Regions from separate parts of the Streptomyces sp. NBC_00523 genome, predicted to be linked through region 1. Evidence: riboswitches for the same ligand, from Rfam matches in the RefSeq annotation. Region 1 holds a riboswitch; the other holds the start of a gene.
The links. Region 1 has a riboswitch for cobalamin ahead of OHS17_RS03000 (ABC transporter substrate-binding protein). Riboswitches for the same ligand answer to the same signal wherever they lie in the genome.
Positions count from the first base shown of each region.

Region 1 (7,103 bases):
CGCGGGCTGCCCGCCCGCATGGGCAGCCCCGTCGACCACAGCCTGACCTCGTTCGACCGGGTCTTCGTGGGACGCGAGGCGCTGCTGACGGGCCCGCAGGGGTGGATCGACGGGGACGGGGAGTTCCGCAGCGTCATCGAGGGTCGCAGGCGCCGCTTCCTCGCCTCCATCGCCCGGGTCGTCACCGGCAGGATCTCCATGAGCGCCAGCGCCGTCGGCTCGGCGCGCGCCACGCTGGCCGTCGCGGTGCGGTACGGCGGCCACCGCCAGGTCTCCGCCGGACGCGGGGCGCGGCTGCCGGTGCTCGCGTACCGCACCCACCACGGGCCGCTCGCCGAAGCCATGGCCACGGTCTTCGCCATGAGCCTGCTGCACCGCCGCGTCCTGGACCGCTGGGAGACGGCCCAGGCGGGGCCCGAGTCCGGGCGGGAGGCGGCCGAGCGCCTGGTGGACATCGCCAAGGGCTGGATCACGTGGCAGGCCAGGGCCGTGATCGTGGAGTCCCGGGAACGCTGCGGCGCCCAGGGCCTCCTGGAGAACAACGGGATGGCCGCGCTCGTCACCGGCGTCGAGGGCGCCATCACCGCCGAGGGCGACAACCTCGCCGTCCACGCCCGGGCCGCCGCCGCCCTGCTCGCCGACCGCGCCCCGGACGAGCCGGCCGCCCCGGCCGGTGGCGACCTCACCGACCTCCGGTTCCTGGTCGGGCTGCTGGGCCGCGCCGAGGAGCTGTGGTTCGCGCGCGCCGGGGCCCGGGCGGCCCGGACGGCGCCCGGCGACCCGCTGGGCCGGTGGAACGCGGCGGCGGGCCCGGCGCTGCGCGGGGTCGAGGCGCACGCCTGCCGGCAGGCGGCCGAGGCGTACGCGGAGGCGGTCGAGGCGCTGCCCGCCGGGGCGGACCGGGACCGGCTCGGCGAGCTGGCCCGGCTGTTCGCCCTGGGCCGGGTCGCGCGCGACAGCGGGAACCTCCTCGCGGCCGGGCACCTGAGCGCCGGTCAGGCGGAGGCGCTGACGGACCACACCGAACGGCTCATCGAGGCGGTGGCCCCCCACCTCCCGGAGCTCGCCGACGCCTTCGCCCTCCCCGAGGAGATGCTCGCCGACTGGCCGATCACGCGCGCCGGATACGCCGAGGCGTACGACGATCCGGACGCCCACTGGCACACGGCGGCGGGCCGGTGAGGGGCACCCGGGCGCACCGCGCGGCACGGGCCGTACAGGGGCTCGGGGCGGGGACCGTCCTCCTCGTCTACTGGACGAGCGTCGCTCTGTTCGCGCGGTGGTGCGGGGCGCCCCGGACGGGCGTTGGTGAATCGGTTCGCCGCAAGGCGTAACCGGAGCGACGCTGCTCAGTTGTTCCGGCGTCGGGGCCGTGCGCGCCGACGCCGGACACCCCACCGGATGGACCTGAGGAAAGGAAGACCATGAGCACGATCCACCCCCACATCACCGACGTTCTCAGCCGTACCTTCAAGGTGCCCGTGGCCGAGATCCTTCCGGATTCCACGTTGGACAGCCTGGACATGGACTCCCTCGCGGCCGCCGAGTTCGCCGTCGTCCTCCGGGAGACCACCGGGGCCGAGCTGGACACCGGCACCCTCACCCGGGGCACCACCCTCGCCGAGCTCACGGCGCACCTCCACGCGTCGGCCGGCGCCCGATGAGGACCCCGGCCATCGCCGTCACCGGGCTCGGCATGATCACCCCGGTCGGCAACGACACCGAGTCCACCTGGGACGGGGTGTGCGGCGCCGTGAGCCCGGCGCGCACCATCCCCGCGCTCGCCGGGTGCGCGATCGACTTCGCCTGCGTGGTAGACGGCATCGACCTGGACGCCGAGATCGGCCGCCGTACGGCCTTCCGGATGGGCCGGTACGTCAAGTTCGCGGTCCTGGCCGCCCGGGAGGCCGTCGCCGACGCCGGGCTCGACCCGGCCGGCTGGGACGGCAGCCGGGTCGCGGTCGTCGTCGGCACCAGCAGCGGGGGCTCCGCGCACCTCACCGACCAGGCGCTCGTGCTGGAGCGGCGGGGCCCCGAGGCGACCTCACCGGCCGGGGTCCTGCTGACGATCCCCAACATGCCCGCCGCCGAGATCGCGATCGAGATGCGGGCCACCGGCCCCAGCATGGCGCCCTGCACGGCCTGTTCGTCCGGCGTCACCGCGCTCTCCGTCGCCCGCGACCTGCTGGCCACCGGGCAGTGCGACGTGGCCATCGCGGGGGCGACCGAGTCGACGGTCTTCCCGATCGCCATGACCGGCTTCGCCCGGTCCGGGGCCGCCGCCCTCGCGGACGGCGACCTGTCCCGGCTCAGCCGGCCCTTCGCCGCCGACCGGGCCGGACTCGTCATGGGCGAGGGAGCCGCGGTCATGGTGCTGGAACGCGCCGCCGACGCGGAGGCCAGGGGCGCCGAACCCCGGGCCCTGCTCGCCGGGACCGGCGCCACCACGGACGCCCACCACCCCACCAGCCCGCACCCCGACGGCCGGATCGCCCGGGCCGCCGTCGAGGCCGCCCTGCGCGACGCGGGCTGGCGGGCCGACGAGGTGGAGCACGTCAACGCGCACGGCACCGCGACCGTACGCAACGACGCCGCCGAGGCCGCGCTGATCAGCCGGGTGTACCCGCACCGTCCACCCGTCACCGCGCCCAAGGGCGTGCTCGGGCACTGCATGGGCGCGGCCGGGGCGATCGAGGCGGGGCTGACGATCCTCACCCTCCAGCGCGGGGTCGTCCCGCCGGTCGCCAACCTGGACGCGCCCGCGCCCGGGTTCGACATCGACTGCGTCACGAAGGTGCCGCTGGTCCGGCCGGTCCGCCGGGCCGTCAGCCATTCCTTCGGCTTCGGCGGGCACAACGCGGTGGTGGCCCTGGAACGTCCATGAGCCCCTGGGGGCGGCTCTGAGCTGCGCGGACGCCCGTGATAGCTTCCCGGGAGCCAGTCGAACTCCACGTAGGGGTCAGGGAATCCGGTGCGAATCCGGAACTGACGCGCAGCGGTGAGGGGGACGGGCGGGGCCACGGCCACTGGGAGACCCGGCGTCTCCCGGGAAGGCGTCCCGCCCGAACGAACCCGAGTCCGAAGACCTGCTGGCGACCGCCGCCCGGGACCGGGCGGCGGACCGTACAGCGGGCCCCGCGCATGGGCCCAGAGACGCCGAGGTACCCCGTGCCGCCGATATCCGGCCCCGCCCGTTCCGCCGCCCTGCTCACCGCCGCGCTCCTGCTGCTGACGGCCTGCGGGGGACCCCCCTCCGGCAAGGCCGACGCGGCGGGCAGGGCGGACGGCTATCCGGTCACCCTCAAGAACTGCGGGCGCACCGTCACCGTGGACGCCGCACCCCGCCGCGCGGTCTCCGTCGACCAGGGCACCACGGAGATCATGCTCTCGCTCGGCCTCCAGGACCGGATGGCGGCCACCGCCACCTGGACCGATCCGGTGATGAAGGGCCTGGAGAAGGCCAACGCGGGCGTGGAGCGGATCGCCGACAACCGCCCCTCGTCCGAGAAGGTCCTCGACCAGGAGCCCGACTTCGTCGCCGCCGACTTCGAGTCGACCCTCGCCAAGGGCGGCGTCGCCCCGCGCGAACAGTTCGAGAAGCTGGGCGTCCCCACCTATGTCGCGCCCGCCGACTGCACCGCCAAGGACAACACCAAGGACGGCGACGGCGTCCGCACCGGCGCGCTCACCATGGACAGCGTGTACGCCGAAGTGAACGACCTGGCCCGCGTGTTCGGCGTGCCCGAGCGCGGCGAGAAGCTGGTCGCGCGGCTCCGCGACCGTATCCGGAAGGCCACCGACGGCATCGACGGATCCGGCACCTCCGTCATGTACTGGTTCGCCAACTCCGAGTCCCCCTATCTGGCGGGCTGCTGCGGGGCGCCGGGCATCATGACCCGGGAGCTGGGCCTGAAGAACGTCTTCGACGACACGCGCGACGAATGGCCCCAGATCAACTGGGAGACCGTCGCCGACCGGAACCCGGACGTCCTCGTCATCGGCGACCTCACCCGCAAGTCGCAGACCGCCGAGAGCGCCGCCGGGAAGATCGCCTTCCTGGAGTCCAACCCCGTCACGAAGAAGATGGACGCCGTACGCCACAAGCGCTACGTCCTGCTCAGCGGCCAGGCCATGAACCCGACCATCCGCACGGTCGAGGGCATCGAGCTGGTGGCCGCCGGGCTGCGCGACTTCGGACTCACGGGGTGACGGCCACCGACCGGCCCACCGCCCCGAGCAAGAAGGCCCCGGGCGAGAAGGCTCCGGGCGAAAAGGTCCCGGAAGCCGCCCGCCCCCGGGCGCGCGGCCTGCGCGACGGCCTCCTGTGGACCGGCGGCCTGCTGCTGCTCGCCCTCTCCGTCGCGGTCGCGGTCACCATCGGACCGGCCCGGATCTCCGTCGTGGACGTCTGGTCCGCCGTCGCCGCCCACCTCGGCATCGGCGAGGCCCGGCTCAGCCCGATCCGCGACGGCATCATCTGGAACCTGCGCATGCCGCGTACGCTGCTCGCCGCCGTCTGCGGGGCCGGGCTCGCGGTCTGCGGGACCGTCATGCAGTCCCTGCTGCGCAACCCGCTGGCCGACCCGTTCGTCCTCGGCGTCTCCTCCGGCGCGTCCACCGGCGCGGTCCTGGTCGTCGTGCTCGGCGTCGGCGGGGGAGCGGTGACGCTGCCGGCCGGGGCCTTCATCGGGGCGCTCTGCTCCTTCGCCCTGGTGATGCTGCTCAGCCACACCCTGGGCGGCTCCACCGACCGGGTCGTGCTGTCCGGGGTCGCCGCCATGCAGCTGTTCTCGGCGCTGACCTCCTTCGTCGTCATGACGGCCGCCGACGCCGAGCAGACCCGCGGGGTGCTGTTCTGGCTGCTGGGCTCGCTCGGCGGGGTCGGCTGGACCGACGTCTGGGTCTGCTCCGCCGTCCTCGCCGTCAGCCTGCTCATCTGCCTGGGCCATGCCCGTACGCTCGACGCCTTCGCCTTCGGGCAGGACGCGGCCGCCGCCCTCGGCGTGAACGTCGCACGCGTCCGGACCGTCCTGCTCTGCACGACCGCGCTGCTCACCGCCGCGCTCGTCAGCTCGGCCGGGGCCATCGGCTTCGTCGGGCTGGTCCTGCCGCACGCCGCCCGCGCCCTCACCGGCTCGGGCCACCGCAGACTGCTGCCGGTCACCGCGCTCACCGGGGCCGTCTTCCTCGTCTGGGTCGACACCCTCGCCCGGACCGTCCTCGACCCCCAGGAGGTCCCGGTGGGCGTCGTCACCGCCCTCATCGGCGTGCCCGCCTTCGTCGCCGTCCTCTACCGCACCAGGCGGCCCGCATGACCGGGACCGGAACGACGGCCGAGGGCCTGCGGGCCGAACGGGTCGTCCGGGAGGCAGGCGGACGCCTCCTCCTGGACGGGGTCACCCTCGCCCCGGAACCCGGCACCACCGTGGGCCTGATCGGCCCCAACGGCTCCGGCAAGTCCACGCTGCTGCGCATCCTCGCCGGGGTCCTCGCCCCGCACACGGGCGTCGTCACCCTGGACGGCGAACCGCTGCCCGCCGTCGGCCGGCGCGCCGTGGCCCGGCGCGTCGCGGTCGTGGACCAGCACGCCGCCACCCAGGACGAACTGAGCGTCCTGGACGTCGTACGCCTGGGCCGCATCCCGCACCGCCGCGCCTGGGCCGCCCCGACGGGCGAGGACGCTGCGGCGGTGGACGAGGCGCTGGAACGCACCGGGCTCACCGGCCGCCGCGACCAGTCCTGGCACACCCTGTCCGGGGGGGAGCGCCAGCGCGTCCAGATCGCCCGCGCGCTCGCCCAGCGGCCGCGCGAACTCCTGCTGGACGAACCGACCAACCACCTGGACATCCAGCACCAGCTGGAACTGCTCTCCCTGGTCGCCTCGCTCCCGCTGACCGCCGTCGTCGCCCTGCACGACCTCAATCTGGCCGCCATGTTCTGCGACCGGATCGTGGTGCTGAGCGGTGGCCGGGCGGTCGCGGGCGGGACTCCCGCGCAGGTCGTCACCGAGGAACTGATCGAGGAGGTCTACCGGGTGCGGTCGGTCGTCACCCCGGACGGCCCGCAGGGGCGGCCCTCGGTGCGCTTCCTGCCCTGACGGGCCCGGGCACACGAGAGGGCGGGCCCGTCGGCGGGCCCGCCCTTCGCCTGTGGTGCGGTGCGGCAATCATGCCGACGGGGGGTCAGCGGTGGCGTCCTCGGCCCATGTCGCCGCCGGTGTCCTTGCCACCCATGTCCTTGCCGTCCTTGGTGGTGCCGTCCGCGTAGTCGATCTGCTCCTTGCGCAGCTCGGCGGAGACCTCCTTCTGCTCCGTCACCCTCTGGGTTTCCATCCGGACGCGCTCGACCGGGACGGTCTCCTTGCGCATCGTGGCGCGCTCCGCGTGCAGGGTGACCTCCACGTCCTGCTCCGTCAGGTCGCCCGCCCGCGTCGTCTTGTCGCCCGGCTGCAGCGGCTCACGGACCACCCGTACCTCCTCGTGCGAGACCGGCACGCTGCGCGTGACGTTCTCGGTGACGACGTACTTGTGCAGGCGGGCCCTGCCGCTCTCGTACTCCTCGGTGCCGATGTGCAGCTGCTCCTCGGAGCGGATCATCTCCTCCTTGCCGCCCAGGTCGGCCCCGGACCGCTGGGCACCCGCGCCGGCCCCGGCCAGCGGACGTCCCGCGCCCGTGCCCGTGGCCTCGGTGTCCCGGTGCCTGCCGGTACCGGCCGTCTGCGTGCGGTCCTTGCCGGAGGTGCCGGCCGCGCCCATGGCCCCGGCCCCTGCTCCGGCGCCGGCCGCCGCGCCGGTCCCGGCCGCGCCCATGGTGCCGGTGCCCGTGGTGGTCGGTGCCCCGGTCCCGGAACTGTCGCCCAGATTGCCCCGGGTGTTCCTGGTCAGGCCGTAGTGCCGGTACAGCTCCTCCTCCTCCGACACGGACAGATGTGCGTCCGCGTCCACCCGGGGGGCTTCCTTGACCTGGTCCTTGCCGTGGGAGATGTGCAGGTCGGAGCCCACTCGACGGGCTCCGGCGAGAGGCACGAAACTCTCCTTCATGCCGAACAGGCCGGTCTTCACCGTGATCCAGTCCGGGCGGCCGGTGCTGTCGTCGACATACAC
Region 1 covers NZ_CP107836.1:623,624-630,726, reverse strand. Annotated here, with positions in the region: gene OHS17_RS03015 (acyl-CoA dehydrogenase family protein) at 1-1,182, shown strand, start outside; gene OHS17_RS03010 (acyl carrier protein) at 1,425-1,664, shown strand; gene OHS17_RS03005 (beta-ketoacyl-[acyl-carrier-protein] synthase family protein) at 1,661-2,884, shown strand; cobalamin riboswitch at 2,922-3,108, shown strand; gene OHS17_RS03000 (ABC transporter substrate-binding protein) at 3,169-4,209, shown strand; gene OHS17_RS02995 (FecCD family ABC transporter permease) at 4,206-5,315, shown strand; gene OHS17_RS02990 (ABC transporter ATP-binding protein) at 5,312-6,097, shown strand; gene OHS17_RS02985 (PRC and DUF2382 domain-containing protein) at 6,183-7,103, opposite strand, start outside.

Region 2 (7,103 bases), 6.2 Mb from region 1:
CGGTCTGGAGGCCCATGTGCGGGTGCGGCGGCACCTGCATCCCGGGTTCGTCGGCGATGTCGTCGGGGCCGTAGTGGTCCACGAAGGCCCAGGCGCCGACCATCCGGCGGCCCAGGTTGGGCAGCAGCCTGCGGACCTCGGTGGACTCGCCGAGCCGCACCTTGCGCGGGGCGAGCAGTTCACGTACGGGCTCCGCGACGACGAAACCGCGGCCTCCGCAGACGGTGGGGACGGCCTGGCGATCGAGATTGCTCATGGCGCTCAACCTATTCCGCTGCGGGGCGAGGGCGGGTGGCGCCCACGCCGGACAATTAGTGGAATGTTAAACCACCTGTCGGTGTTGTGCGGATCGGACACCCGCCCGACCGAGGAGACGACATGAGCGACAGCTACTACGAGTTCGGCACCGCCGCCGAGCGCTGGGAGCGCGCGGGGTTCTTCTTCGACGCGAAGGAGTACACGACCGCGGCCCGCATCCTGGACGGACTCGTCGCGGAGGTCCCGGAGCAGGTCGCGCCCCGGCTGCTGCTGGCCCGCGCCTACTACCACTCGGCGAGCCTCGGGCGGGCCGAGACGGAGCTCCGTGCGGTTCTGGAGCGCGACCCGGTGGAGCACTACGCCCGCCTGATGCTCGGCCGGACCCTGGAGCGCCAGGGGCGGCAGAGCGAGGCGGACACGCAGCTCCGGCTGGCCGCCGCGCTGTCCGGTGACCTGGGGTCCGCGTAGAAGTTGGGTATTCCAGGTGCCCGGCCCCAGGGCCCCGTGATACTTCACAGGACCATGACCGACCTTGAAACGCCGCGCTTGGTCCTGCACCCGATGACCCCCGCCGAAGCCGAGCGCGTCGCGGCAGGTTCGCCGCCGGCCGGGGCGCGCTGGGCTCCCGGCTACCCCTCCCCCGGTGAGCGGGGAGCCGCCGCGCGCCACCTCGCGACCTGCCTGGCCACCGGTGATCCCAGCCCCTTCGGTTCGTACGAGATACGGCTCCGCGCCGACGGTGTGGTCATCGGCGGCATCGGCTTCCACGCCGCGCCGGACGAGCGGCGCAGCGTGACGATCGGCTACGGGTTGGTGGAGTCGGCGCGCGGACAGGGTTACGCCTCCGAGGCGCTTCGGGCGCTGCTGCGTTTCGCCCGGGAACAGGGCGTCGTCCGGGTGCGCGGGGACGCCGACACCGGCAACATCGCCTCGCAGCGCGTCATGACGGCGGCCGGGATGCGCCGGGTGGACGAGGACGCCTCGCTGAAGTACTACCTGGCCGAGTGGACGGCGTAGAACGGGCGGAGCCCGCCGGGTGATCACCCGGCGGGCTCCGCCCGTTGCAGCGCGTCCGCGGCCGTCAGCCCACGGCGGCGGCGGTCCGGTTCGCCCGGCCGTCCGCGAGCGCCTCGGCCCTCGGCACCAGCAGGCGTTCGGTGAGGTGGCCGAAGAGCAGGCCGAAGGTGGTCCACAGCGTGGCCTGCACCGCGAGCGTGGCCAGCCGGAACTGCCACAGCAGGGTGGCCGGGAAGTCCGCTCCGACCTCGTTGAACGAGGGCAGGAAGACATAGGCGAGGGCGATCAGCAGCAGGTAACCGGCGGCTGCCACGACCGTCGCGTTCCAGTTGCCCAGGCGGGGCGCCAGCCGCTTGCCGACGATGACGGCGGCGACCGCGAGCAGCACGCTGAGGGCCACCATCAGGAAGAACAGCGTGGTGCGTTTGCCGATGGTGTCGGGGTTGCCGACGGCCGGCGGGTTGGCCGGGTACTTCAGGAACGGCACGAGGTACACGCTCACCAGCGCGGCGCCAGCGATCAGCGCGGCCGTGGCGCGCGGGCCGAACCGGCCCATCCGCCCCAGCGCGTAACAGAAGACGAGCGCGGCGATACCGCCGACCGCGACGCCGAAGACGAGCACACCGGTGGCCAGGCCGGCGGTCGACTGCATGCTGCGGCTGACGAGTTCCTCGGCGGCGCCGTGGTCGTGGCCGTGGGCGCTGTGCGCGGCCTCTTCGAGCGCGATGGCCGCGTCGACCCTGGACTCGCCGAGGAAGTAGGCGACGAGCAGCGCGAGCGCGCCCGCGACCAGTCCGGCCAGCATGCCGCGGACCAGCAGGGCTCTGACAGATATGGAGTTCATGAGGGATTCCCCTGGATCAGCCGGTCGGTCAGTGGCAGGGGAAGCCGAGGAGGTGGCGGCCGTCGTGGACCCACTCGTGGACGCCCTCGCCCGAGATGACGGCCGTGGCGCCCTGCTCGGCGCCGACGAAGTAGAGCAGGACCAGCATGAGGATGCCGAAGAAGACCGCCCAAGGGGCAATGGCCTTCAGGGAGATGGGGGTGATGGCGGATGCGCCGGTGGCGGGGGCAGCAGTCTGCGCCATGGCAGAACCTCCTGTGGGAACACGCGTCCCGATCGTGGTGCCTGAGACGAAGGTGCTGGGTCTGACTTCCCGCGTGCGCGGGTACACAGTGGCGCGACCGTGCCGGATTCTCACCGGACTTCCTTCACACCCTCGTCATGTCGCCGCGACCATACCCCCTGGGCACCGGGCACCGCCATGCCCCTTACAAGCGGTCCGCGCGGCCCGGATGCCATGGTGTGCTTGGCCGTGGGGCCCATGTTCGGGGAGTTGAGGGTGGTAGTGACGGTACGGGTGATGTTGATCTCACCGGCGATGAACGCGGCACTGCGCGAGGCCCGGTTCGCCGGCGACGCCGCGCTCGACGCGTCCGGCGTGCGGGCGGCCCGGCTGGCCGCGCCCCACGTCCCGGACGCGGACCGGCTGGTGCACGGGCCGTCCGAGCGGTGCGCCCGGACGGCGGAGGCGCTGGGGCTGCGCTCGGTGACCGAAACCGCCGTGCGGGACTGGGAGTTGGGGCGCTGGTCGGGTGCCCGACTGGACGAGGTGGGCGCGCGGGAGCCGGAGGGGGTCGCGGCCTGGCTGGGCGACCCGTCGGCCGCCCCGCACGGCGGCGAGTCGCTGCTCGGCCTGTGCGCCAGGGCGGGGGCCTGGCTCGACTCGCTGACCGGTGAGGGCCGGGTGCTGGCGGTCGCCGAACCGTCCCTGGTGCGCGCGGCCGTGGTCCACGCGCTGGGGCTGCCGCCGCAGGTGTTCTGGCGCCTCGACGTCGCCCCGCTCACGCTGACGGAACTGAGCGGGCGCTCCGGGCGCTGGAACCTCCGCGTCGGGCGCGCGCTCGCGGACCGCGAGGGCGGCGGGGAGGGCGACCGGGGTGCGCCCTGAGCCGGATGGTGCAAGAACTGTTGTCCGTCCCTGAGCCTTGACACCCCGATGGTTCACTTCTTAAATCACGTAGTGAACTAAAGCACCATCATCCCCCCACGTGATGGCCATGCCCCCACTTGTCATATGCATGACGCATCACATGTCCCCGTCCCGCACGGGAAGGAACGTTCATGAACTCCCCCCACCGGGCCAGGCGTCTCCTGGTCCCCGCTCTCTCCGTACTCGCCCTGGTCGCCACCACGTCCGGCCTGGCGTCGGGCGCCCCCAGGCAGCCGGAAACGGTCTCCGCCGCCGCGACGTCGTTCTCGGACGAGTTCGACGGTCCGGCCGGTTCGGCCGTGGACGGCAGCAAGTGGCAGATCGAGACCGGCGACAACGTCGACAACCACGAACGGCAGTACTACACCTCCGGCAACAACAACGCCGCGCTCGACGGCCAGGGCCATCTGGTCATCACCGCGCGCAAGGAGAACCCCTCCAACTACCAGTGCTGGTACGGCACCTGCGAGTACACCTCCGCGAGGCTGAACACCTCCGGCAAGTTCACGCAGACCTATGGCCACGTCGAGGCTCGTATGAAGATCCCGCGCGGCCAGGGCATGTGGCCCGCCTTCTGGATGCTCGGTGACGACATCGGACAGGTCGGGTGGCCCAACTCCGGTGAGATCGACGTCATGGAGAACGTCGGCTTCGAACCCTCCACCGTGCACGGCACCCTGCACGGGCCCGGCTACTCCGGCTCCGGCGGCATCGGGGCCGGCTACACCCTGCCCGACGGCCAGGCCTTCGCCGACGACTTCCACACCTTCGCCGTCGACTGGGCCCCCGACTCCGTCACCTGGTCGGTCGACGGAAACGTCTACCAGCACCGCACCCCGGCCGACACGAACGGCAACGCCTGGGCGTTCAACAAGCCGTTCTTCCTCATCCTCAACCTGGCGGTCGGCGGCTACTGGCCCGGCGACCCCGACGGCAACACCGCCTTCCCCAGCGAACTCGTGGTCGACCACGTGCGCGTCACCACGAGCGACAGCGCACCTCCGGCCTGATCGCGGCCGTCCCGCCGGGCGCGTGCCCGGCGGGACCTCCGCCGCCCGCGGACGCTCAGCGGAGCAGCCCCGCGATCGTGGACGCGAGGAGTGCGAGCAGGGAGAGCGCCGCACCGAAGGCCGTACCTCCCCGCAGGAGAGCGGCAGGGGTCGACGTTCCGGACCGGCGGGCGAGCAACACGGCCGTGACAGCGCTCAGTCCTGCGATCAGCAGCACGAGAGCGACGACGGTCACGGTCAGTACGACGACGGCTTCGAGCGGCACCTTTGCGTCTCCTCACGGAATGGTGTGCGGACAGGCCGAGATTGACCGATCGGCCGTACGGCAGGGTTCGGGCGGACAACAATGAACAGAGCCGAACCGCTCGGCCCACGGGTCCCCGACCGGTGGTCGCGCGCCCGACCGGGCCGCCGCAGGGAGGGTGCATGCAGGCCGGTGACGACGCCTCGGCCCGGGCCGAGGCTCTGGCCGCGTTACGCGAACGGCTGCGCGAAGTGCTCGGCAGCCGGGGGTACACCCGGAGGGACATCGTCAGGCGCAGCGGCGCCTCGCGGATCCCCTTGTCGGCCACCACGATCAGCCAGGCCCTGAACGACCGTCACCCGGCACCGACTCTGCGCACCGTCACGGGCATCGCGCAGGCCGCCGAGGCCGATCCGGAGACGTACCGGCAACTCCGAGAACTCTGGCACCGGTCCCGGCCCGGGCCGGACGTCGCTGCTCCCACCCCCCGCACGGACGTGTCCGCCGGCCCGGGCAGCGTCCAACTGGCCGGACCGGCACTGCTCCAGGTCCAGCAGGCCCCGTTCCTGGCGGCAGGGCCGGTCACCGCCTTCCTCACCCCCTACTACGCCCGCCCGCACGACATCGACCTGGAACGTCTGCTCGCCCCGGCGCTGGACGGGGTGACGTCCTGCTTCGTCCTGCTCACCGGTGACTCCTCCACGGGCAAGACCCGGGCCCTGTTCGAAGTGCTCCTCCGGTTGGCCCCGCACCGCCGTCTGTGGCGGCCCACGCACGCCGCCGCCCTGGCGGATCTGCTCAGGGACGGGCTGGTGGCACCGGGGGACGTGCTCTGGCTCAACGAGGCGCAGCGCTTCCTCCAAGGGGACCGTGCCGAGGAGGCCGCCGCCGCCCTGCGCGAGCTGCTGCTGACCCGGCCCGGTGTGGTGGTGGTCGGCACGCTGTGGACGAACCCGTACTGGGAGGAGTTCGTCCGCCCTCCGGAATCGGTGAGCGCGCCCAGCCACGTCCGCGCCCTCCTGGAGGCGCCGGTCACCCACCGGATCGCGGTTCCGGCCGAGCTGAGCGAGGCCCAGCGCGGGGAGTGGCAGAGCCTCGCTCTTTCCAGCGGGGACCCGCGCATGGGGCAGGCCGGACGGGCCGGAGCGGCCGACGGGCGGGTGGTCCAGCACCTCAGCGGTGGACCCGAACTCCTGGCCGCGTACCGCATGGGTCCCGGCGCGCATTTCACCCCGGTGGAACACGCGCTGATCACCGCCGCGATCGCGGTACGGCACACCGGCCACTGGGCGCCGCTGACCGACGAGTTGCTGGCGCACATCGCCGACGCCGCCCTTCCGCCGCGCCTCAGGCCCGCCGAACCGGGCTGGGCCCGCGAAGCGTTGACCGCCCTGGTCACGGGTGCGCGGGCCGACGGCCGCCGCACCGACATCAGGAACTCCCTGACCGCGCTGGTCGCACTGCGGGACACCGGGGGCGGCCCGACCACGTACGAGCCGGCCGACTACCTCCAGCAGAACGCCGCCGTGGAAGCTGCCGCCGCCGTTCCCGGGCCCGCCTTGTGGGACGCCGTGACCGCGTTCACCACGGACCCGGCTGTGCTCATGCAGCTGTCCTACCGGGCACGGGAGCAAGGGTTCATCAAGCAGGGTGGGGTGCTGCTGCGCCGCGCGACGGTGGCGGGCTGTCCCACGGAGTGGATCAGCCTCCTGCTGGCCACGCCCGTCGAGGCACGTGAGCGCGAGGAGATGGCGCTCTGGATGGCGCACCACATCCGGTGGGAGTCGGCCTGGGACATGCGTGCGCGACTGCTGGAACTCGTAGGCGAGGGCGCCGACGCACGCCTCCGTCTCGCGGCGAGGGCCGTCGAGGAGGTCGACGTCTCCGACGCCGAGGAGGTCACGCACCTGCTTCGGGCCCTGCGCGAACTGGGACACGAGTCCCTGCTCATCGACCGTGATCCGGCGGGGCTCATGCGGCTGTCGGACGTGAGCTGCGTGTCCGACGTCCTCGGACAGCTCCTCGACTACGGCTACCCCGCTCCTGCGGCGCGCCTCGCCGGGAGGATTCTCGCCGACCGCGCCGCTCTGGAGCATCCCCCCACGATGCTGGGGCTCGTCGTGGCGCACCGTGTCTGCCCCCCATGGTGCGAGGACGGAAAGGCCCTGTTCTCCGCGGCGGCCTCGCGCGTCGATCTGTCCGGCGACATCGAACCTCTTCTGAGCCTGGTGGAGGAACTGAAGAAGGAGCACACGGAAGCCGCGCACCTGCTCGCCCTCAGGCTGGCCGACGCCATCGACCTGCGGGACACCGATTTCGTGGCCTCCTCCCTGTACGAGCTGCGGGAGCTCGGTATGACCGCCGCCTCCCGCAGGCTGGCGGAACAGGCCGTTCCCGTAGCCGAGCTGGAGAAACCGGAAGCCGTCGGCTGGCTTCTGGACGAGCTGCGGTACTGCGGGTTCAACGACCTGGTCGCCGAGTTGCTGGGGCGTGACCCCTTGGCGGAGCTCGAGGTGGGATCGGTCAAGAAGGTGGTGCTGCTCCTGTGGGCCTTGCAGGGCCTCGAACGGGACGACCTGG
Region 2 covers NZ_CP107836.1:6,779,800-6,786,902, reverse strand. Annotated here, with positions in the region: gene OHS17_RS30630 (pirin family protein) at 1-256, opposite strand, end outside; gene OHS17_RS30625 (tetratricopeptide repeat protein) at 379-726, shown strand; gene OHS17_RS30620 (GNAT family N-acetyltransferase) at 781-1,275, shown strand; gene OHS17_RS30615 (CbtA family protein) at 1,340-2,119, opposite strand; gene OHS17_RS30610 (CbtB domain-containing protein) at 2,148-2,363, opposite strand; adenosylcobalamin (AdoCbl) riboswitch at 2,409-2,500, opposite strand; gene OHS17_RS30605 (histidine phosphatase family protein) at 2,640-3,227, shown strand; gene OHS17_RS30600 (glycoside hydrolase family 16 protein) at 3,401-4,279, shown strand; gene OHS17_RS30595 (hypothetical protein) at 4,335-4,544, opposite strand.
Region 2: it holds a riboswitch for cobalamin, as region 1 does, so the genes downstream of both, OHS17_RS30610 (CbtB domain-containing protein) here and OHS17_RS03000 (ABC transporter substrate-binding protein) in region 1, are expected to answer to the same signal.